DNA from 4 places in the Paenibacillus medicaginis genome. Region 4 is predicted to be linked to each of the others. Evidence: predicted binding sites of a transcription regulator. Region 4 holds the regulator's gene; each other region holds the start of a gene.
What was found. The regulator Rex, encoded in region 4, represses fermentation and respiration genes when NADH is low (regulators of the CRP and FNR family bind a similar motif). The targets are predictions, from matches to a motif close to TTGTGAAATATTTCACAA.
Positions count from the first base shown of each region.

Region 1 (6,142 bases), on a different contig from region 4:
TGTTATGCGGGCTGCCCATTCAGGTGTGCAGCCACGAACATGCTCCTCCAGAAGCTCATGCCCAACGGTGTAACGCTCCATAAAGGCCGTGTCTGTCAATCCTTCTGCAAACAGAACATTCATGATGCCCAGTGCCAGCGCCGTGTCCGTTCCGGGATACAAAGGAATAAACCAATCTGCCCATTGGGCGGTCCGGTTGCGGTGGACATCGATGACGACGATCCTGGTCCCTTTCTTGCGCGCTTTCTCGGCCAGCACAACCTGATGCATGTTGGTGCTGACAATATTGCCACCCCAGATCATAATCAAATCCGCATGCTCAATGTCCTCCGGGCTTACTCCCCCGTAAAACCCCATCGTATGCACCCATCCGGCATTGCCCGCCGAATTGCAGATGGTCTGTTCCAGCTCGCTGGCGCCCAATGCGTTGAAAAAACGGCGGTCCATGCCATCCACACTCAGCTTGCCCATATTGCCATAAAAGCTGTAGGGAAGAATCGACTCCGAGCCATGGCTTGTGATAAGATCCCGAAAACGTTCGGTAATTTTGGCAAGGGCTTCCTCCCACGTAATCCGCTCAAACTGCCCTGAACCCTTGGGTCCTGTCCGTCTGAGCGGATGCAGCAGCCGCTCGGGGTGATATATTCTTTCCGCCATATTGCGGACCTTGTTGCAAATGGCGCCTTTCGTGATCGGATGATGCGGATTGCCTGTGACCTTCACGATTTTGCCATTTTCCTTATGCAGCAGCAGCCCGCATGTATCGGGACAATCCAGCGGACATACCGCCGGAAACACACCGTCAGCCGCTTCCGTCATCCATGTCTTGCCGTTCCTGTCTTTCCTGTTGATGCTGATATCCTGAATCACTTCTGGCCCTCCCATGTCCGGCACCTCAATTGTCCGTCATCTTTTTCTCTATCATACTATATTTTTTGCCAGATAAGCTGTTTCAAGAATCTGCTTGCAGGGTAAGAAATGAACAAGGCAAGGACGGAAGAGCACACACACTCTGCCTCCTGCCAGATCATGGACCACTCCCAAAAAAAATTCGCCATGCCAGATTTCGTTCCCCCGAATCTGACATGGCGAATTTTTTTATTTTACTTCACGGCTGCTCAGCACTCACACAGCCTGGTCCGGCGCCGTCTGCGGATGAACACCCGACTTCTCCTGGATGCCGTGGATATTCGACTTCGGAACAGCCTGAAAATCCTTCAAATATGCCAGCCAGTACGCCCCTGCCACAAACAGGCTTCCGCCCGTCAGATTGCCCAGCCATACCGGAACGAAATTACGGAGATAATCAAGCCATGTAAAGTGTCCTGCAAAGATAGCCGCCGGAATCAGGAACATATTGGCCACAACGTGCTGAAACCCGATGGCCACAAAGGCCATGGTCGGGAACCAGATGCCCATAATTTTTCCGCTCATGGAGTCGCTGCCGTAGGACAACCAAACCGCCAGCGCGACGAGCCAGTTACAGCCGATGCCGGACAAATAAGACTGCCACAAGGAATCATGGATTTTATGACCTGCCATCTCCACTACCTTGTCAAGATAAGGCCCGCTCGCCGTCAATCCCACTACATGACCGAAAAAATAAGCGACAAACAGCGCGCCGATAAAATTTCCCAGCGTGATCAGCACAAGGTTGCGCACAACCTCACCTGTCGTGATGCGGCCGGCCATGCGGGCCAGGGGAACCGCCATCATATTTCCGGTCAGCAGCTCCCCACCGCCAAGCAGCACAAGCACCAGTCCCACCGGGAACACGGCAGCACCGATAAAATTGACGATACTCCCCCATTCTGCGGGAGCGCTCGCAATCACCCTGATGTCCAATAAAAAACCAAGCGCGATAAAAGCGCCTGCCAGAAAGCCAAGTATGACCGCCGTCTGCCACGGATTGTGGGCTTTGTGGACACCGGTTTCGACCGTCAGCTCCGCAATTTGCTTCGGTTTATAAGTTGCCATCCTTTTCTCTCCTTCCTTTGCTGTAGCGCTTCTTCTGTTTCTTTCAGTTTAGATGGTCATGAAGATGGAAGTTGTGAAATTTATCACATAATCAAGAGAGAAAAGATGGCATATATGCAAAAAAGCAGCCTCCTCCAGGAAGCCGCTTGTATAACAATATCGTGATTAATTATATTCTTCTTTCTCAAGCTGCTTCATAAACCAGCTGATCGCCACAAAACCGATTGCTCCGAGTACAATCATAAATGCAATCCAAAACAAGACGGTTCCTCCCCCTTTATTCCATGATTCATAATCATGATCTGAATATTTGATATTTTTATTTTACAATATTCAGAGAGCAGGGAGAGCCGGATTTCATGGCAATTAAGTGAACATAGCACAGATTTTTTTAGCAGATTGTTACAAGGTTACAGAGTTACAGCTTCCTTGCTTTTCACCGGTGGAAGCGCCTGCAGCCCCGCTGTATTCAGGAAGTTCCAAGGCTTGTTGTAATGCGGCTGGAAGAAGAAGTCGATAAATGCCAGCTGATCAATAGTCATCCGGTTCTGGATGCACACTGACAGGGTGTTGATCGACTGTGTAAGCTCAGCTTTGGACATGAGCTGCGCGCCGACGATCCGGCGGGAATCGTGCTCATATACAACCTTTAGTTGCACTTTTTCGGCTGTGGGCATAAATTCCGGACGGTAGCTGTCCTCGATCATAACCGCTTCTACCTCCATTCCTTCATCTTTTGCTGCTGTTTCGGTCAAACCGGTTCCTGCTATATTGTGTTCATATATTTTGATGCCTGAAGTTCCTTGGGTCCCCATATATGGGATAGTCGGCTCCATAAGGTTGCGTGCGATCAGCGTCCCCATCCGGACCGCATTCGTGGCCAGCGGGATATACGCATTTTTGCCTGTAGGATTATAGTGAATCGCACAGCTGTCCCCGGCGGCATAAATATCAGGGTTGCTGGTCTGCATGTAATCGTTGACGATGATGGCTCCGTTCGGCAGCATATCAACCTGGTCTTTCAGCAGACCGGTATTCGGACGGAAGCCGATGCAGAGAATAACGAGATCAGTCTCATACTCCCCTTGGGAGGTGATGACTTTCGCAACCTTGCCGTCCTTGCCTTCAAAGCGGTTGACCGTTTGCCCCAGGGCAAGCTGAATGCCACGTTGCTTCAACGAATTCTCTATTCTGTCCGTAAACTCGGCATCCAGATATTTATTCAAAATCCGATCCATGCTATCGATTAAGGTAACTTCCTTGCCATTCATCCGGAAAGCTTCCACGAGCTCAATGCCGATATAACCGGCACCTACGACGGTAATCCGCTCGGCGTTTTTCGCTTTTTCAATAATGGTATTGGAATGATTGTAGTTCTTGGAGAGCAAAATATTGTCAAGCTCGATGCCTTCAAGCTTCGGAATAATCGGCCACGACCCGGTCGTCATAATCAGCTTGTCGTACGTATCCGTAAACTCCTCCTGCGTCTCAAGATTGCGCACGCGCAGCGATTTGGTTTTCGTATCCACCGAGGTCACCTCATGAAGCATTTTGGTGGCTACACCCAGATCGGCAAGCTGCTGTGGAGACGAATAAAACAAGCCTTCAGGGTCCTTCACTACTCCGCCGACATACAAAGCAATCCCGCAGGAAAGAAACGAAATATTATCATTGCGTTCATAAACGGTAATTTGCGCGTCCGGATATAATTTGGCGGTATTGACGATGGCTGCTGTCCCAGCGTGTGTGCATCCGATAACTGCAATTTTCATTTGTGTAGCCTCCTCAGGTGTAATTAGAATGTCTGACTGGACTTGCTTGAAAAGAAATTGAAAAAGATATAGGACAAAATTTTTTTGTGAATTATTTCACTAAATCATAGCTACTTATGTGATTTATTTCACTTTATGACTTTATTATAATGTGATGTATTTCACAATGCAACAACTTTTACGCTTGTTCACGTATTGTTCACAATCGCAACGATATGGAGGATTCTTTTCTTGCATTAGCTTTCCCACGCTTTTTCTGATTATGCCTCCTGTTTCAGCGCAAGCTAAGAACAGACTCTTTTACACGCAAAAATCTCCCGGCTCAATACACCCGGGAGAAGATACGGTATGACTTATCTGTGATTGTGAGGCTTATTAGAGCAGTTTCTCAATGGCCGATCTCATCGAGTCTGGAGATTCTTTCGGTTCAAAACGAGCGATCGGCGTTCCTTCGCGGTTCACCAGGAATTTCGTGAAATTCCAGGCAATCTCCCCGTTCTCCTGCTCTCCAGGCAGTTGGTCTTTAAGGTATTGGAATAGTGGATGCGTGTCAGGGCCATTGACTTCAAGCTTGGAAAAAACGGGAAAATTCACGCCATAGTTAATCTTGCAGAACTCCTCTGCCTCTTCGCTGGTGCCCGGCTCCTGAGCGCCGAATTGATTGCACGGGAAGGCCAGCACAACCAGTCCCCGGTCCTTGTATTCGTCATACAGCTTTTGCAGCTCCCCGTATTGGGGTGTCAGACCACACTTGCTCGCCGTGTTGGCAATCACGATTACCTTGCCTGTATAAGTCTCCAGAGACAATACCTGATTGGCGGGCGTTATAGCCTGAAATGAATAAATGGACATGGTGGCTTTTCCTCCTTTATAAACTGACTCGGATTAGTACAAGATAAGATGGGATCTTGTCTTTATATCATAACCAAACGTAAAAGAAAATCCAAATCCAACTTATCTTACTGCAGCACCTACAAGCTTCTCTGCTCTATCAGGGACGAGCACTGCATCCGCTCCGGGTCCAGCTGTAACATTGGACAAGGCGTGATGCCCGGCCAGGGCGTAAGGCAGGCACAGCGGAACCCCACTACGCGGATCGGTCACAATATCGGCTTCGATTCCGAATACCTCGCGCAGCATATCCGGCTTCATTACCTCAACCGGGGAACCAACGGCCTGAGCCTTTCCTTTTTTTATAGCGATCATATGATGGGCATAACGGGCCGCATGATTCAAATCATGAACCACCATCACAATGGTGCGCCCCGCGTTGGCATTTAACTGCTCAAGGAGTTGCAGAACCTCAAGCTGGTGGGCCATATCAAGAAACGTAGTCGGTTCATCAAGGAAGAGAATATCCGTATCCTGCGCCAGTGCCATGGCTATCCAGGCACGCTGGCGCTGCCCGCCCGAGAGCTGATCTATAGGGCGGTCATGAAAATCCTGCATGCCGGTAACCCCGATCGCCCACTCAACCATTTTCCGGTCCTCCGCCTTCAGTGAGCCAAAACCCTTCTGATAGGGAAAACGTCCGTAAGATACAAGTTCCGTTACAGTCAGCCCTTCCGGAGCAGTCGGATTCTGCGGCAGAATCGCAAGCTGCTTTGCCACATCACGTGTGGATTGCTTATGAATGGATTTGCCGTCCAGCAGCACGCTCCCGCCCTTGGGCTGCATGATGCGGGCCATCGTTTTCAATATTGTCGACTTGCCGGAGCCGTTCGCTCCAACCAGCGCCGTAATTTGACCCTGCGGTATTTCAATGTTCAAATCCTCGACAATCAAACGATCCTCATAAGCGATATTCAAACCGACTGTGTTTAAACGAAACATTGTGATCATCCCTTTCTTATTCTAAAGGCGTTTGAGGTATGGTCAGCCCCTTGATCTGGAGAGCAGATACAAAAAGTACGGAGCACCGATGACGGCAACGACGATGCCGGTCGGAATACCGGACGGCTGCATTATCGTGCGGGCAATGGTGTCTCCAGCCAGCATAATCAGTGCGCCAACCAGTGCCGATACAGGCACGAAATACATGTGCTGCGGTCCGACAAGCCTGCGGGCCAGATGAGGGCCGATCAGGCCCAGAAAGCTTATGCCCCCACTGACGGAGACACAAGCCCCGCTGAGGGCTACAGCGGCCGCTATAAGCAGCAGCCGTTCACGGTTCAGTAGACTGCCGAGGCCTGCCGCAGTTTGATCTCCCAGCATAAACACATCCATCTGCCGGGCTTTGGAGAACACAAAAGGAACAAGAATAAAAATCCAGGGCAGCAGCGCCAGCACGAAATCCCAGGTCGTCCCCCAGATGCTGCCTGCCAGCCAATTGGCCACAAAAGCATAGTTCTGTTCATCCAGCCGGATCACCAGCACCAGCATCAAGGACTGAA
Region 1 covers NZ_JBHIRY010000004.1:108,514-114,655, forward strand. The annotation lists gene ACE5LO_RS06030 (molybdopterin-containing oxidoreductase family protein) at 1-819, opposite strand, end outside; gene ACE5LO_RS06035 (formate/nitrite transporter family protein) at 1,126-1,977, opposite strand; gene ACE5LO_RS06040 (FAD-dependent oxidoreductase) at 2,388-3,749, opposite strand; gene ACE5LO_RS06045 (glutathione peroxidase) at 4,125-4,601, opposite strand; gene ACE5LO_RS06050 (ABC transporter ATP-binding protein) at 4,704-5,582, opposite strand; gene ACE5LO_RS06055 (FecCD family ABC transporter permease) at 5,625-6,142, opposite strand, start outside.
Region 1: a site for Rex is predicted at 2,049-2,066, ahead of ACE5LO_RS06035 (formate/nitrite transporter family protein). Genes of this name have one in related genera too.

Region 2 (6,142 bases), on a different contig from region 4:
CTGGCAGACAGTGAATAAACACTGAAAACCAGAAGGGATTTTTTTCAAGCGCCAAGGAACATTTTCATGTCATCTTCCACGTTTGTTATGCCGCCGATTCCGAAGCTTTCCACCAACACTTTGGCGACATTGGGGGACAGGAAAGCGGGCAGTGTAGGGCCGAGATGAATATTTTTCACACCAAGATGCAGCAGGGCAAGCAGGACGATAACCGCCTTCTGTTCATACCAGGCAATGTTATAAGAGATCGGCAGCTCGTTAATATCGTCAAGTCCGAAAACCTCTTTCAGTTTCATGGCGATCACGGCGAGTGAATAAGAGTCGTTGCATTGGCCCGCGTCCAGCACACGGGGGATGCCGCCAATTTCACCAAGGTCAAGCTTATTGTATTTATATTTGGCGCAGCCTGCCGTCAAAATGACGGTATCGCGCGGGAGCTGCTCGGCAAAATCGGTATAATAGCTGCGCGATTTCATGCGGCCGTCGCAGCCTGCCATGACAAAAAATCTTTTAATGGCTCCCGTCTTGACCGCTTCCACCACCTGGTCGGCCACGCTCATAACGGCCTCATGGGCGAAACCTCCGATGATTTCACCCGTCTCAAGCTCTGTCGGAGGCAGACAGCGTTTGGCTTGCTCGATTAGAGCAGAGAAGTCCTTAGGCTGGCCATTCTCACCTTCCGGGATATGGCGAACTCCCGGATATCCGGTGTTGCCTGTCGTATAAATACGGTCGATATAGCTTTTTCTGGGGGGAACAATGCAGTTGGTCGTCATCAGAATCGGACCGTTGAAGGCTTCGAATTCTGCGTTCTGCTTCCACCATGCGTTGCCGTAGTTGCCGACGAAATGATCATATTTCTTGAAAGCAGGGTAGTAGTGGGCGGGAAGCATCTCGCTGTGGGTGTATACGTCAACACTCGTGCCCTTGGTTTGTTTCAACAGCTCTTCCAGGTCCTTCAAATCATGTCCGCTAATCAGGATACCCGGGCGATTTTGCACTCCAATATTCACCTTTGTTATTTCTGGCTGCCCATAGGTGCTGGTGTTGGCCTCATCGAGCAGGGACATGACCTTCACGCCAAATTTGCCCGCTTCCATGTTCAAGCTGATCAGATCGGCTGCTTCAAGGGTATCGTCAAGTGTCGCAGCAAGCGCCCGCCGCATGAACAGGTCAACTTCCTTGTCCGTGTAATTCAGCTGCCAGGCATGATAAGTGTAGGCGGCCATACCTTTCAAACCATAAGTCAGAAGCTCGCGCAGGGAGCGGATATCTTCATTGGATGTGGAAAGGACACCAACCTGGCGGGCTTTGACATCAAAATGCTGCTCGCTATCGGCTTGCCATACGGCTGCGTCAGGGAGAGCTGCGGCTGCATCCGGAAACTGCTCATTCCGGTATGCAAGCACCTTTTGCCGGAGAATCAGCGCTTCCCGAATTTTGTTTACAAAGACAGCCCGGTCGAAGTTCGCATTCGTAATTGTGGCAAATAAGGAATCTGTGATAAACAGGGAGACACGGTGATCCAGCTCCTCAGGAAGCCGTACATCCAGGCTGAGCAAGGAGATTCCTTTCAGCAGATAGACAAGCAAATCCTGCAGATTGGCCACATCATGCGGCTTGCCGCAGACCCCGGCCACAGTACAGCCTGTGCCTTTGGAAGCTTCCTGGCACTGGAAACAGAACATGGACGGCTGGTGGGTTAATCGGTCCGTTTCATTTTTATTCATAAGTAAATACCTCCCGGATCAGATTGAATGAATGACGGTTAGGGGTTGGTTTCTTTACTGATATAGGAAGCATAACCCATGATAAAATGAGACCTTGTGATTCGAGTCACAACTTTTCAAACTTGTCGTGATTCCGCAAATTCTCCGGACAGTTTGTCCGTGTCCCTTAAACAAGCTTGACCGTATGATACTTTATCCGGTACGGGAGGTGATTCCCTATGAAAATCAGTGAACAGATGCTCGCATCACATACCAGGTATAAAACTCCATACAGCATGATCAAGGGCAAGAATCCAGGTCCGACCGTGATCCTCACTGCCGGGGTTCACGGCAATGAAGTTGCCAGTATCCGTGCCGCTGAGCAATGGCTGAAAAAATTCCGGCAAGGAGATTTCGTCATCAGCAGAGGAATGTTGATTCTTGTCCCCATATTCAATCAGGCTGCTTACAAACAGCGTACCCGCGGCAAGCCTGATTTAAATAGAACCTTTCCCAAGAGCCCCGGGAATACAGCGAGACATCCATTGTCTAAAGATCTGTTTGAGCTGGCCGAGAAATTGCGCCCTGATTGGTATATTGATCTCCATGAAGCTAACGGTCTTTCCAGCGTAAATCCCAAACGCTTGGGCCAGACGCTCATTACCAATCCCGGCAGCAAAGCCATACCTGCAGCCAGAAGAATCGTAAGCAAAATGAACGGCAGCATTTCCGATTCCACCAAGCATTTTACAGTCCGTCTCAAGCATAAAGAAGGATCAGGTCGTACGGCGGCAAGCCGGCTGCTTTATGCCAAAGCCATTACCGTAGAGACCTGCTGGAGCCTGTCGCTTACGAAAAGAATTGATTATCAAAGCCGGATTATTCACTATCTTCTTGAAGAAGCCCGTTTAATAGACAGGTGATCCGATAACAACCATCAGAGCATCCCTGAGGGGAAATCAATGAGAAGAGGTGATTAGGAATTGCCTGCTCAAGAAAACAATGCACGACAGCAACTTGCTACTTTAGGAAGTAAATGGTCAAAAACTAAATTTTTACTTAAAAACCCAATTCTCCGTAAATATGTTCCCGATACGAGTCTGTATTCTTACGATGCACTGCTTAATATGTTGAACAAGCACAAAATGGTCTACGTAAAGCCGGTTAAAGGCACAAGCGGAAATGGAGTTATTAAGGTTGTCAAACATAACAACACCAAATTCGCTTATCATGCCGGAACCAGCCCGCGAAGCTTTGCAACATATAAGGAGATGTTCACATCCTTGGAACAAACGAAGTACAAAGGTGAGCATATTGTGCAAAAAGGCATTGATCTGCTTACTTATAAAGGACTTATTTTCGATCTCCGTGTTATGGTGCAAAAAAACGAAAAGAAACAATGGGAGGCCACTGCTTACATTGGTAGACTGGCCGATCCCCAAAAAGCCGTAACCAATTTCCATAACGGCGGGACACCGATGCCGCTAGAAGCCCTTTTTCGTACCTATTTAAGTGAAGACAAGAACACTAAATATATCCAATCTTTAAAAGACCTCGGCTTACGGATTGCAACCGAATTTCATAAAAGCTATCCGAAGTTTATGGAAATCGGAATCGATTTCGGGCTGGACTCGTCCCTGAAGCCTTGGATTATTGAAGTGAACACACGCCCGGACGCTTATATTTTCGATCAGCTAAAAGATAAAAAAATGTTTCAGCGGGTTATTTTCCTTAAAAGGTTTCACGGCCTGATAAGCAGCAGCAGATTTCGTAAGAAAATCAGAGGCAGTAGCAGAATTCGCAAGAAAATCAGAAGCAGCAGCAGATTAAAGCTTCGTGAAAAAACCAGAAACCGATGAAAAAAGACCAACTTGGGCATTTCCAAGTTGGTTTTTTGCTTAGTCGTGTGGTTATTTGATGTGGTTAAAGATGTGATCCACCGCTGGCGTCGATGATCTGTCCGGTGATCCAGCGGCTGTCCGGGGATGCGAGAAATGCAGCGATATCCGCGATATCCTCCGGTTCACCCCAGCGCCCGAAAATTGAAAAATCGGCACCGGCCTTGCGGCCATCCGGGTCCTGCAGCATGCCTGTATTCATATCAGTAGCTACATATCCGGGGGCGATGGCATTGATCGTTATGCCGCGCGGACCGAGATGATTGGCAAGCGAGAGCGTTAAGGCGTTGATGGCCCCCTTGGTCATGCTATACGCCGGAATCATGGGTAAAGATATTCGCGCAACCGCTGATGAAAGCTGGATAATGCGTCCTTCATTCCGAAGGCGGGACAGGGCCTCTTGAATGATGAAAAACGGCGCCTTCACATTTAATGCCATCAACTGATCAAATGCATGCTCCTTTGTATCTTCAATGGCAGCGACCTGAGCCATTCCCGCATTATTTACGAGAATATCCATGCCGTTATTGCCGAATCGCTCCGAAAGCTCCCGGTCCAGTTCAGAGTACAGCACACGTACTCCTTCAGTCGAGCCAAGATCTGCTTGAACGGTGAAGCCGGAGCCCCCGCTACGCTCAATTTCTGCTACCGTTTCTTTAGCATCAGCCTGATTGGAGAAGTAGTGTACGGCAACGACCGCTCCTTCCTCCCCAAGCCTGCGGGCGATAGCCCTGCCGATGCCGCGGCTTCCTCCCGTTACTAACGCAACTTTATTTCTCAGTTTATCCATTTCATCATCTCCTGGTGAGTTTTTTGCTTGCAAGCCAGTTTTACCATATTTCGAATTACGGGATGTTGCGGTCTAATTGACGGATAAGCCAGGCTATAGGCAAAGGATTTCGTAATCTTGCTATTCCATTTTGAGGTTGAGACACAGGGCGGGGAGAGGGGTTATACTTAGGGAAGTGGAGGGGAAGCTATGATCCATTCAATCGAAAATGAACCATTGCTGACAGATGAACGCTGGCAAGCGATTATGCAAAATAATACGGCATATGATCATCAGTTTATTTACGCAGTCAAGACGACAGGGATTTTCTGCAGACCTTCCTGCAGATCAAGAGCGCCCAGGAAAGAGCATGTCCGGATTTTTAACAATGCGAGCGCGGCTGCGGCTGCTAACTTCAGACCGTGCAAGCGCTGCAAACCAACGGGCGGCCGCTTGCCTGACCAGGAGTGGGTAGATCAAATGATGCAATACATCGATCAGCATTATCGTGAAACGATTACGCTGGATACCTTGGCGGCCATTTGCCACGGGAGCCCTTATCACCTGCAGCGGACCTTCAAGAGAATTACAGGGACTACGCCTGCCGAGTATATTCAGCAGAAAAGAATAAGCGAAGCGATATCCCTTTTGCTTCATACAAATAAATCCGTAGCTGAAACAGCGGTTATAGTCGGTTTCTCCAATGCGCCCTACTTCATTACACTTTTCAAGAAAATGATAGGGCAGACACCGAATGACTACCGGCGTGCTTATGAGATCAAACAAAGCGAGGGCTTGATATAATGAACATACAAACAAATGCCGAGATTTACTGGACTTTACTGACCTGTGAAAATCAGAGCATTCATTTGGCCGCATCGGACAAGGGGCTTGCATTTGTTGGCTCCGGCAATGGTCCGTTCCATGAAATGGCGGATTGGTTAAAATCGCGCTTTCCTGGCTGCCGGCTGGTGAAGGACGACAGAAAACTGCAAATCTATTCCGATGCGCTGACAGAGTATTTGGAGGGGAAATGCAGCAGCTTTTCCCTGCCTTTGCATCTTCAGGGCACACCTTTTCAAAAAGCGGTATGGAACGCGCTTGGCCATATTCCCTATGGAGAAACAAGGACCTATTCCGAGATCGCCATCCAGTTTGGTAAACCAAGCTCGGTCCGCGCCGTGGCGGCAGCAATCGGGGCGAATCCGGCCCTGATCTTTGTCCCGTGTCACCGGGTCATTGGCAAAAATGGAACATTGACGGGCTATCGCGGCGGACTTGATATGAAAAAGGAGCTTTTAACACTGGAAAATGCTGTCCCATCTGTGAACCGTTTTTAATTTAAAAGAGCTAGTGTTGGCGGTTTGGAACCACCAACACTAGCTCTTTTCCTTGGTTGTTTAAACAAGTTGTTCTGATGCCAGATGGAAACGTCGAAAATCCTTTGTCAAATATTTAATTTTTTTCTCGATCTTTCTTTTGATTTTAGGATCGGAACATTCCATAAGGCTATCTATATGCCGATCGAGCGTCTCTTTAATTTCAATTAACCAGAACGCATTATTATACGGGCGCAACTCCTGTAAATCTTCCGCAAAAGCTTCGGATAGAAAACGAATATTCGGTTTATCCAACCATTTGAGAACAGGAAAATAAGGAGGTGTGAAGTCTTCTCGATAATCTTGTCCTGGTACTTGATCCCAGAATTGTTTCCACTCTTGGATTAAGCCAACTTCGTAGAATATATACTTTAAGAACCCGCAAAG
Region 2 covers NZ_JBHIRY010000007.1:84,936-91,077, forward strand. The annotation lists gene hcp (hydroxylamine reductase) at 45-1,730, opposite strand; gene ACE5LO_RS09685 (succinylglutamate desuccinylase/aspartoacylase family protein) at 1,949-2,632, shown strand; gene ACE5LO_RS09690 (YheC/YheD family protein) at 2,693-3,568, shown strand; gene ACE5LO_RS09695 (SDR family oxidoreductase) at 3,633-4,397, opposite strand; gene ACE5LO_RS09700 (bifunctional transcriptional activator/DNA repair enzyme AdaA) at 4,587-5,180, shown strand; gene ACE5LO_RS09705 (methylated-DNA--[protein]-cysteine S-methyltransferase) at 5,180-5,716, shown strand; gene ACE5LO_RS09710 (hypothetical protein) at 5,777-6,142, opposite strand, start outside.
Region 2: a site for Rex is predicted at 1,825-1,842, ahead of hcp (hydroxylamine reductase). Genes of this name have one in related genera too.

Region 3 (6,142 bases), on a different contig from region 4:
GACACGGTCGTCATTGTTGCCGTAGCAAGGGAACTCCCCTTCAATCTCGAAATCGACGGCAATACCCTGCTCGTTGCGGACCGGTTTCACCTTCGCGTATTTGATGGCACTCAGGGAATCGGCGGCTACGGACAGACCGGCGATGCCGCAGGCCATTGTGCGAAGGATGTCGCGGTCGTGCAGGGCCATTTCAATCCGTTCGTAGCTGTATTTATCATGCATATAGTGAATCACATTCAAGGTATTCATGTACAATTTTGCCAGCCATTCCATCATCGGCTTGAAGCGTTTCATCACTTCCTCATAATCAAGCACCTCGGAGGTGATGGCCGGGAATTCCGGTCCGACCTGAGCCCCGGATTTTTCGTCCCTGCCGCCGTTAATGGCGTACAGGAGCGCTTTGGCCAGGTTGGCGCGGGCACCGAAGAACTGCATCTGCTTGCCGATTTTCATGGCGGATACACAGCAGGCAATACCATAATCGTCGCCATAAATCGGGCGCATCAGATCATCGTTTTCGTACTGGATGGAGCTCGTTTCAATCGATACCTTGGCGCAATATTTCTTGAACGACTCAGGAAGCTGCTCAGACCATAATACTGTCAGGTTTGGTTCAGGAGCCGGCCCCAGGTTATACAGGGTATGCAGGAAGCGGAAGCTGTTTTGGGTGACACGGGTTTCTCCGTTAACGGACATGCCGCCGATGGATTCTGTTACCCACGTAGGGTCACCGCTGAACAACTGATTGTAGTCCGGTGTCCGCAGGAATTTGACGATCCGCAGCTTCATGACAAAATGGTCTACAAGCTCTTGCGCCTGCTCTTCGTTCAAGGTTCCTTCAGCCAGATCGCGCTGTACATAAATGTCCAGGAAGGAAGATACACGTCCCAGGGACATTGCGGCTCCGTTTTGCTCCTTGATAGCTGCCAGATAACCAAAGTACAGCCACTGGAAAGCTTCCTTCGCATTCACTGCAGACTTGGAAATGTCACAGCCGTGCTCTGCCGCCATCTGCTTCAGCTCGTTCAGCGCCCGGATCTGCTCGGACACCTCCTCACGCAGTCGGATGATTTCCTCACTCATGGCATCTACTTCAAGGCTTTTCAACTGCTCTTGTTTATCTTGAATCAGGAAATCCACACCATACAGCGCCACCCTGCGGTAGTCTCCAATAATACGTCCCCGTCCATACGCATCCGGCAGACCTGTAATAATACCAGCCTTACGGGCTGCTCTCATCTCATCCGTATAGGCATCAAACACGCCCTGATTATGCGTTTTGCGGATATTCGTAAATATATCTATGATATTTTGCGGAACTTCAAAACCGTACGCCTTGCAGGCATCAATCATCATCCGTATGCCGCCGAACGGCTGCAGGGAACGTTTGAACGGGGCATCTGTCTGCACACCGACGATTTGTTCTTTGTCCTTATCAATGTAACCCGGTCTGTGGGAGGTAATGGTTGAGGGGGTGTCCACATCGACATCCAGCACACCGCCGTTCGCCAGCTCCTGCTTGGTCAGATCGGAAATAATCGCCCATAGCGCCGTCGTATTGGAGGTCGGGCCAACGAGAAACTCTTCATTGCCATGATATGGAGTAATGTTCAGCTCAATAAAATGGTTGACATTAACTTCCCGGCTCCATTTGCCATTTTTAAACCCGCGCCATCCGGATTGCTGTTCCTGTACTTCTCTCTCAATCACCGACATGTCTATCCCTCCATGATTTTGTTCAGGATCTCTTTACATTTCCATTGTAAAATAATGAAGCTTGTTCTTATGTGATAAAAATCACAATATAAGTGATTTTTATCACATAGTCTATTTTTGCCCATTTGCAGCCCAGGCCCTCCTTCATTGGGAGAGCCTGGTTGCTTGAGATCAGCTGTTATTATTGGTCAAATCGCCCATAGAAAGCGTTGCGGTACACTTCGGCCAGTTCGCTGACCAGCGGTAGCTTCGGATTGGCAGTGGTGCACTGATCCTCAAACGCACGGTCTGCCAGATAGTCGACACGTGATTCGAAATCTTTCGGGTCAAAGCCAAGCTGCTGGAACGACTCTTCGATGCTCAATGTTTTGTTGAGCTTGCGGATGGCGTCGATCAGGCTGTTTACCCCTTCTTCCGTCGTCTGTGCAGGCAGACCGAGAATGCGGGCAATTTCCGCATAGCGCTCATCCGCCACAAAATGCGAATACTTAGGGAACGACGCGAATTTCGTAGGCTTTTTGGCATTGTAACGAATGACATGCGGCATCAGAATCGCGTTGGTACGACCATGTGCAGTATGGTACTGTCCGCCCCATTTATGCGCAAGGCTGTGATTGATGCCCAGGAAAGCATTGGCGAACGCCATACCGGCCAGTGTTGAAGCATTATGCATCTTTTCACGGGCCAGCTTGTCACCCGTTAATGCCGATTGCTCAAGATACTGGAATACCAGTTGAATCGCCTTGATCGCCAGACCGTCCGTATAGTCATTCGCCATAACCGATACATAAGCTTCAATCGCATGGGTCAGCACATCCATGCCAGTATCAGCAACAGCGGTTTTAGGCAGGGAATATACGAATTCAGGGTCAATGATCGCCACGTCCGGAGTCAGCTCATAGTCTGCCAGCGGATATTTGGTGTTGCCCAGCTTTTTGTCCGTAATCACCGCGAATGATGTAACCTCCGAGCCAGTACCCGATGTGGTCGGAATGGCTACGAATTGCGCCTTCTGGCCAAGACGTGGATATTTGTAAATCCGTTTGCGGATATCCATGAATTTCTGCTTCAGATTGTTGAAGTCGGTATCCGGATATTCATAGAAGAGCCACATGCCTTTGGCCGCGTCCATCGGCGAACCGCCGCCGAGTGCGATAATGCAGTCCGGCTGGAAGCGGGCCATCATTTCCGTGCCGCGCTCCACCGTTGTTGTCGATGGGTCCGGTTCTACCTCGGAGAACACTTCGATGGCTACCGGCGTCTGACGCTGGCGCAGGAAATGTGTTACCCGGTCAACATAACCGAGCTTCACCATCATCGGGTCGGTAACGATCGCCACCCGTGAAATGTCAGGCATTTTGGCAAGATACTGTGTCGAGTTTTTCTCAAAATAAATTTTGGAAGGCACCTTGAACCATTGCATATTCACCGTACGTTTCGCCACCCTTTTCACGTTGATCAGATTTACGGCGGATACGTTGGACGCGGTCGAGTTCCGCCCGTACGATCCACAACCCAGCGTCAGGGACGGCAGATTCGTGTTATAGATATCCCCGATGGCGCCGTGGGTCGAAGGCGAGTTGACAATGATGCGGCCGGTTTGCAGACGGTTCGCAAATTTCTGAATCACTTCTTCATTATGGGAGTGGATGGCCGAAGAGTGGCCCATACCTCCGAATTCAACGACCTGCGCCGCACGCTCAATCCCCTGCTCCGCATTTTTTACTTTATAACAGGCCAGCACCGGGCTTAGCTTTTCCGCAGACAGCGGATATTTCGGCCCTACGCCTTCCAGCTCGGCCACGATAATTTTCGTGCCCTCTGGCACGGTAATGCCGCATATTTCAGCGATTTTCATAGCAGACTGGCCGACGATAGCCGGATTAACAGCACATTTTTCCACATTCATCGCACCGCTGGTCAGCTTGGCAGCTTCTTCCTTATTGACGAAGTAGCAGCCGTTGGCGGTCATCAGCTTTTTCACCTGCTCATAAATGGCTTCTTCTATAATAACGGCTTGCTCTGATGCGCAGATCATACCGTTGTCGAACGATTTCGAGAGGATGAGGTCTGTTACGGCCTGTTTGATGTCGGCGGACTTTTCGATGAAGCAGGGCACGTTGCCTGGACCAACGCCAAGCGCCGGCTTGCCGCAGCTATAAGCCGCTTTGACCATGCCTGATCCGCCGGTTGCCAGAATGAGCGCCACATCAGGATGATTCATCAGAGCATTCGTTTTATCCATGGTCGGAGCTTCAATCCACTGAATGCAGTTTTCCGGCGCGCCATGCTTGACAGCCGCTTCGAGCAAAATTCTGGCCGCTTCCTTGCTGCATTCCTGGGCGGAAGGGTGGAAACCGAAAATGATCGGGTTGCGGGTCTTGATGGAGATCAGCGCTTTAAACATCGTTGTGGATGTCGGATTCGTAACCGGAGTTATCCCCATAATAATGCCGACCGGTTCGGCAATTTTCTGAAAGCTGTCAAAATCGTTATCTTCGATAATACCTACCGTTTTGTTATATTTAATGTTGTGGTAGATATATTCGGTAGCGAAGATGTTCTTCGTAATTTTATCCTCATACACACCACGTCCGGTTTCTTCAACAGCTTTTTTCGCCAAGTACATATGCTTATCCAAGCCTGCAAGCGCCATCGCCTGCACAATTTCGTCGATTTGTTCCTGGGTCATATCCATGAACGCCTTTTGTGCAGCATTCGCCTTGTCAATCAATGTCTGGATATACTGCTCTGCCGTCTGCTGTGTTTCCGCCGCTTTGGCTGCCTCATTTTTTACGGCCATTCCCCTCATCCTCCCTGTATTTGTTTCGTTTCTCTTTACGGTTTGATCGTATCACAGCCGATATTTCAATTATGTGATTTTTTTCACAAATTAATTCAATTTTGATTTTTATTTTAGTGAAAACAATCACAAAGTTTGGAATTTCGCCACTTTTCGCCTCCTTGATGGCCCCAAAAATCACCGCCCCGGGTATATAATTAATTTTGAAATACGAAAGTTGCAAATACACAGATTTGTGAAACAGAGACATTAACAAAGGGGAAATGGAAGATGAGAAACCCTGAAATGGTCATCGAACACAGAGGCAATACCGTCTGCTTCTCTCCAGGAAGCTTCAATCAACTGCTCGCGGTCATGAAGGACCGGCATATTCCCGAAGGCGCTCATCTGTTTTGGGAAGGAGACACGTCGGACAAAATCTTTTACCTGAAGCAAGGCCGTGTCAAAGTTACAAAAACGACGGACGAAGGCAAAGAACTCATTCTCTATATGTATCAGACGGGCGACCTGATCGGACAGGCGGACCCTTTCTTCGGCACGAAACACAGCTTTTCCGCCGAGGTTCTGGAAGACAGTGACGTTGGTGTGATCGATCATCATGATCTGGAGCTTCTCATTTGCCAGCACTGCGACTTTGCCATTGACTTCATGAGATGGATGGGGTCGCATCACCGGATTACGCAAACCAAATTCCGCGACCTTATGCTGTATGGCAAGCCAGGCGCCCTGTGCTCCACCCTGATCCGCCTGTACAACACTTATGGGGAGCCTCATGGCGAGCATGTAGTGATCAACAAAAAAATTACCCACACCGACCTGTCCAATATGATCGGAGCTACGCGTGAGAGCGTAAACCGTATGCTGAGCGATCTGCGAAAAAAAGGGGCCGTCGAATATGACGGGGGCATGATCGTCATCACAAATCTCGAAATGCTGCAAGGAATCTGCCACTGCGAGCTTTGTCCAAAAGAAATCTGCCGGATTTAATGCGTTTAGCCATAATAAGATCATCATAAATATGAGAGATGCCCTTACAGTCTAGCAGATTGAAGGAGCATCTCTTTTTTTCTAAAAAACTAGGAATATTTCATAGACGAGGAGCATAAACTATTGCAGGAGAGAGAAATAAACAGAGAAACTAGTGTTAATATCCTATTTTTTTCATAGATATAGTCTTTAAGTCATAGTATTATATTACTACATATTATCAGATTCGGAAAAAGGGGTGACTGATATGAAGCTGCAAGTTTCCAACTGCCCAAACTGCGGATCAGTCTATCAAAACAATCTAAGAGAGCTCTGCTCTGCGTGCTCTGCCCAAATGGACCGGCAGCTCGACCTCTGCTTCGATCATTTGTGGCGTCATCCCGCCGCTACTGTCGAGGAAGTGTGCGCAGCAGCAGGTGTATCGCTCCCCCTCATGACCGTGTGGGTGAAGAACGGCAAATTCCCCAGTGTATACAAAAACCTGTCTTATCCCTGTGAATCATGCCAGCAGCCGGTTCATACAGGCCGTTTGTGCCCATCCTGCAGCGGAATGTTCAGCGAAGCGGCCAGACAGCTTGAAGCCCACCTGCCGAGCCGGTTTCATTCAGGCACGTATAAAGTGGCAGGACGTGCGAG
Region 3 covers NZ_JBHIRY010000002.1:247,573-253,714, reverse strand. The annotation lists gene pflB (formate C-acetyltransferase) at 1-1,716, opposite strand, end outside; gene adhE (bifunctional acetaldehyde-CoA/alcohol dehydrogenase) at 1,898-4,519, opposite strand; gene ACE5LO_RS03705 (Crp/Fnr family transcriptional regulator) at 4,790-5,506, shown strand; gene ACE5LO_RS03700 (hypothetical protein) at 5,754-6,142, shown strand, end outside.
Region 3: a site for Rex is predicted at 1,786-1,803, ahead of pflB (formate C-acetyltransferase). Genes of this name have one in related genera too.

Region 4 (6,142 bases):
CGGGCATGGAGCGCGTTCAGAAGCTCTTTATTTTCCCGCATCAGCTCTTCCTTGGTCACCATCTCCATGTTCATGATACCTAAGGACGTCAGGCCGGATTTCATCATCATTTCCACGATGCTCAGGGCTTGTTCGAAATCGTTGCTGGAGCCTGTACTGCGTCCACCATAGTACATTTCTTCAGCCACAGCACCGGCGAGGGCAATCATAATCTGTTCTTCAAGAAAATCCTTGGTATACAGATAGTGCTCCTGCTGCGGGTTATGGCGCACATAACCGAGCGCTTTGCCGCGCGGACTGAGGGCCACCTGCTTCACGCTGCCTGGACGGACAATCTCGGCCATGATGGCATGTCCCAGCTCGTGGATGGCGACTCTCTTCTTCTCTTCTTCGTTCGATTCACGGTCTGTTTTCTCACCCATCATCACTTTATCAATCGCCATGGACAAATGGTTCTGGCCGATCACGTCCAGATTCTGACGCATCGCATAGATGGCCGCCTCGTTCATGACGCTCTCCAACTGAGCGCCGGAAAAACCGTAGGCCTCCTCGGCGATTTTTTCCAAATCTACTTCCTCAGCCAAAGGTTTGTTCTTGGCATGGAGATCAAGAATATGCTTTCTGCCCTTTTTGTCGGGAAGATCGACCTGGATATGGCGGTCAAACCGGCCCGGGCGCAGCAGCGCGCTGTCCAGCATCTCCTTGCGGTTAGTGGCCGCAATCAGCAGGATGCGCGGAGTGTCTGACGAATAAATTCCGTCCATCTCGGTCAGCAGTTGGTTCAGTGTCTGGTCGTATTCACGCTGCTGGCCGCCTTCGCGTTTGCCGCCAATGACATCAATTTCATCAATGAAAATAATGGCATTTTCCTTCTTCTCCTTGGCGGCTCTCGCGCTGGCGTCCCGGAACAGCTCACGGATCCTGCTCGCGCCTACGCCTACGTACATTTCAACAAACTCACTGCCAGCGGCCGCCACAAATATTGAATTGGTATACTGGGCTGCGGCTTTGGCCATCAGGGTTTTGCCCGTTCCCGGAGGTCCGGTGAGCAGAATGCCCTTTAAGGGACGGATGCCGAATTTCGAAATTTCTTCATGGCGGATCAGGAAATCAAGCGCCTCCTGCAGCTCCTGCTTGGCGCTCTCCTGGCCGCCAATCTGCTCAAAGGTCAGCCCGGTCGACCCAATTTTCTTGCGCTTGCGTTCCTGGCCCGCTCCGACCGCCAATCCGCCGCGCATATGCAGCAGCAGCAGCAGTCCGCCCAGCACCGCCACGGCAATAACAAGCGGCACTACATTAAATCCGATAAAAACAAGAAAAATCACCAGGACCGGCACAATGCCGATCATTATTTCCCTCACCCATCTAGGCATTAGGCCACACTCCCATCGTTTCCGGCTTGCGCGGCAGAATAATAAATTTGCTGGCTTGTCCTTCCTTCAGCCTTATATAGACGTTCTGATCGTCCATTTCAGTCTGGGCCTGTACCTTGGAGTCCTTCTGCTCCAGCGATTCCAGCGTTGCCGGGATTTGCGTGTACTTTTTATTTTCCATCGCTTCGGCAATCGGGAACATGGCCTGCGACCACCACTTATCCAGCTGTACGCTGGAGCGGTCCTGAATGTCCAGCTTCAACTGGCGGCTGCCGATAATCGACTGGCCTTCTTTCTTGACCTGCTGTACCAAACCATGCAGATCCGCATCGGGCTGCAGCACAAGTTTCACAACGACCTCATCCTGTTTAATCGCTATTTGGGCGCTGGAGACGCCCGGATATTGAGTCACTACCTGCTGAAGCGGATTCTGAATCGCCATATGACGGTACAGGAACCATCCGCCGAACAGCACGGAAGCTGTTATGATCGCCGTTAAAGCTATAGGCAAAATACGAAGTTTCAAAAAAACGCCCTCCTCTCGATCATGAAATGCCGGCAGAAACGTATTGGGACTTTTTTTGAACCGTAAAGTAAAAAAGGAGTGGTTAACCTATCGCTCTATCACTAGTATAAGCTTGAATATATTATATCGTATATCATATTTCGAAGGCAAAGTTTGAACAGTTTATAAAATCTGTAATATTTTTCACAAACGGATATATGCAAATGCAAAAAGGCTCCAGCCGCAGCCGGAGCGATTATGCTCACACATGATCAGGTTTCAGCCCTTCGTCACTGAAGGGTATTGGGAAGTTGAAAAGGATTGCCTACCGGACTTCCATCGGCAAATTTGTAAAATTGATAAAAATAGCTGTTGTTGCTTTTATAGAACAATTGCCAGACATATTCCCCGTTAAAAACACCGGGCAGCAGACGCACAATCTCAAGATCAGGATTTGCGGATATGATGGCTGTGCGAATCTGTTCCTCGCTTACTCCGTTTTGCAGCAGCTCACTATGCACGCCCTGGGTTCCCTGCTGCGGGATGTCCGCCCCGTCCTCTACCGTTTGAAAAGGCACCCATACCATGATCTTTCGGTTCTCGGCATCCGTACCTTCCACCACCCAATAGGTTTCGGTCCACACGCTTTTCCACGTCTTATCCGTTGCGGCCAGCCCCGCTGTCTGTTTCGCTTTCAGAATGGCGGTGCTCTCCTCCTGCTTCTGCCCCTGGATAACATAGGAATAGTACAAGTAAAGGGCGAGCAACAGCAGGATGAAAATAAACACCGCATAGGCGATCATCGTTTTTCTGTTTTTCAATCCAAGCTTCCTTTCCGATGGTGTGGTTTGATCAGCGGGAGAGCAGGCCGGTAAACGCCGCTTGCGCTTCGTGCTTGATCCGCTCCTCATCCATGGTCAGGCATTCACCGTTCTTGACAACCTGACGGCCGTCCACCCAGACGTGCAGAACATCCTTGGCGCTGGCCGAGTACACAGCATGTGAAACCAAATCCGTTCTCGGCAGAAAATGCGGCTGATCCATATTCAGGGCAATAAAATCGGCCTTGTTGCCTGCGGCGAGCGCTCCTACTTCCTTCAGGGCAATCGAATTCGCACCATATTCCGTAGCCATCCGCAGGGCCTCGCCCGCCGGGACCGCCGTCGGGTCGCCTGTAACTCCCTTATGAATCAAAGCGGCCAGCCGCATTTCCTCGAACATGTCCAGATTGTTGTTGCTTGCCGGACCATCTGTCCCGAGCGACACGGTGACTCCCGCTTTAAGCAGATCTGTCACTCGCGCTACACCGCTGGCCAGCTTGAGGTTGCTTCCCGGATTGTGGGAAACGGCTACCTTGCGCTCGGCGAGCAGGGCAATCTCTTCATCATTCAAATGGACGGCATGCGCAACCAGGGAAGGCCGGGAGAAGAAGCCCAGCTTATCCAGATGCGCAACAGGGCGAAGACCGTATTCACGTACGTTCTGCTCCACCTCGGCGGCCGTTTCCGACATGTGGGTGTGAAGCGGCAGATCGAGGTCATGGGCCGCCTGCACGAACTGTTCAATAAAGGCCGGCGGGCAGGTATACGGCGCGTGCGGAGACATCATGGCCGTAATGCGGCCGGCCGCTTCTCCGTGCCAGTTTTTCGCAAAGGCTACCGCCTCCGCCAGTTTGGCGCGCTGCTCCTCTTCCGAGCATAAACCGATGGCGCCGCGCATCAGGCTGGCACGGATGCCGGATTGCTCGACCACTTTGGCCACTTCATCCATATGGTCATACATATCCAGAAAAGCGGTTGTGCCTCCCTTGAGCATTTCAAGCACGGACAGCGACGTCCCCCAGTACACATCCGAGGCGGTGAATTTGGCCTCCATCGGCCACATCTTCGTTTGCAGCCATTCCTGCAGCACCATATCGTCTCCGTAGCCGCGCAGCAGCGACATGGCGGCATGGCCGTGCGTATTGATCAGACCTGGCAGAAAGAGCAGTCCTGTGCCGTCTACCACCTCTGTGGCTTCCTCTCCTGCGGGCAACTCTTCTCCGATATAGGTGATCCGGCTGTTTTCAATGATCATGTAGCCGTGGACAACCGCTTTTTCCTCACGGTTCACCGCGTATGCCCCGTTTTTAATCAGCCACTTATTGGTCGTCATCTTCATTGTCATCCTTTCCGTTCTCCAGGTAATAAGCCAGGCTCAGCAGGTCTGTTGTAAAGTCCGTCGCATGAATGCGGATATGCGCAGGGGCTTTGATGATGGTTGGCGCAAAATTCAGAATCGCCTCTATCCCGCTCCCGATCATCTCGTCAGCTACGTGCTGGGCTTCAAAATCCGGTACAGTGATAATCCCGATCCGGATGTGCAGCTTTCTGACCGTATCTCTCAGTTCTTCCATCGGCTGCACGGTCAGGGTGTTGATCTGCCGCCCGACCTTGGCTGGCGAGGAATCGAAGACTGCCACAATTTTCATATTATCCTTTAAATAAGCGTTGTAATTGGACAGCGCCTGCCCGAGATTACCGGCTCCCACCAGTGCAACGTTGATTTGCTGGTCTATTTTGAGTATATGGCGTATTTTATCGATCAGATACATCACATCATAGCCGATTCCCTTGCGTCCGAAATCCCCGAAATAAGCCAGATCCTTGCGAATCTGCGCCGGATTCAGGTCCAGCTTCTGGCCCAGCTCCTGGGATGAAACCGTGGTGACCTCCCGTTTATGAAGCTCGTTCAGGTAGCGCAGGTAGACGGGCAGCCTGCGCACCACGGCTTCGGATATTTTATCTGCTTTCATGCATAATCCTCCTAAATTCACGGACTAATGAATCGTAACGAGCTTAGCTGCCCGCTTCCGTATGAAGCCATTCGGAAATCCGGGGCACGATCTGCTCTGTCTGCATATGCTCTATTTTCGGTCCCGGCAGGGAGTAGAGGAAGTGCTTTCCGTAATAAGATTCGATGACACGGGTATCATACACGATGACTACTCCACGGTCCTTGGCCGTACGGACGAGGCGTCCGAAGCCCTGCTTGAAGCGGATGACCGCCTGCGGCACGGACAGTTTCATGAACGGGTTTTTCTTCTGCTCCTGGAGCAGTTCGCTCTTCGCCTCCAGCAACGGGCTGTTCGGCGGCTGAAAAGGCAGTCTGACAATAGCCAGACAGGTCAAAGCCTCTCCGGGAATATCGACCCCCTCCCAGAAGCTGCTTGTACCGAGCAGCACGGACGCCTTGGCTTCCTGAAACCTTCGTGTCAGCTTGCTGCGGCTACCGCTATCCATCCCCTGCCCCAGCACCGTAATTTTACTCGAAGCAAGCACCTCCTTCAGCGGCTCGTATACCTGCTTGAGCATCCGGTACGAGGTAAAGAGGACAAGCATCCGTCCCTGAGTTACCTCAGCCGCGCTGCGGAGCGAGTCCACAAGCATGTCCACGAACCTGACGTCCCCCACGCTTCCTTTTACGCTCGGGAAATCCCGCGGGATGACAAGCAGCGCCTGCTCCCGATAGTTGAACGGAGAAGGCAGCAGGGAGGTAAGCAGGCCGCCCTCCTCCGCAGCCTCCTGAAGACCGAGCTGGTCGATCATATATTGGAATGATTTGTTCACGGACAAGGTTGCGGAGGTGAGCACAACGCTTTTTTTCTTGTCAAAAAACATCTCCTTCAACTGCTGGCTGACATCCACCGGCACGGCGTAAAACTGCAACGATTTCCCTTTAAATTGGCCGCTGGCCTCAAGCCAGTACACAGTGGTCAGATCATCCATTTTGATAAAAAAGCGCAGGCTGTCACGGAAGGCAGCCAAATCTTTAACCAGCCCTGTAATATCGGTTACCAGACTCTCGGCACCGTAATCGTCCTGCTCGTCCTTGATTTCCTGCAGCATTTTGTCTCCCTTGCGGACGATCTCGCCAAGCGCAACATAAATCTGGTTTTCCAGTTGCTCCGCCTCCGTCCAGCCCTTTGGTTTGTCGGAAGGCTTGAGACGAGCCGAGAACTGTCCAGTCTCCCCCGGGGGAGCGTCACTCCGTTCAGGCAGCATGCCGAAAAGCATATCGCTGAGCTTATCCCAGGTCTCCTTAACCTCCACCATCGCCGGATACAGGCTGTCGATCACATACGCCCATTCCGTGGCCTTCTCGTGCCCGGAAGACATAAGCTGCTGGCGCAGGACGGGCAGCTGCCCGTTCTTGCTGTCCTTGAACAAACGGGTCAGCGCATGGACGAACGTGAAATATTTCATATGCATGCCCAGATGCTTGC
Region 4 covers NZ_JBHIRY010000021.1:88,419-94,560, forward strand. The annotation lists gene ACE5LO_RS19280 (AAA family ATPase) at 1-1,373, opposite strand, end outside; gene ACE5LO_RS19285 (hypothetical protein) at 1,366-1,899, opposite strand; gene ACE5LO_RS19290 (cell wall elongation regulator TseB-like domain-containing protein) at 2,169-2,699, opposite strand; gene ACE5LO_RS19295 (amidohydrolase) at 2,731-4,032, opposite strand; gene ACE5LO_RS19300 (redox-sensing transcriptional repressor Rex) at 4,019-4,672, opposite strand; gene dinG (ATP-dependent DNA helicase DinG, 3'-5' exoribonuclease type) at 4,716-6,142, opposite strand, start outside.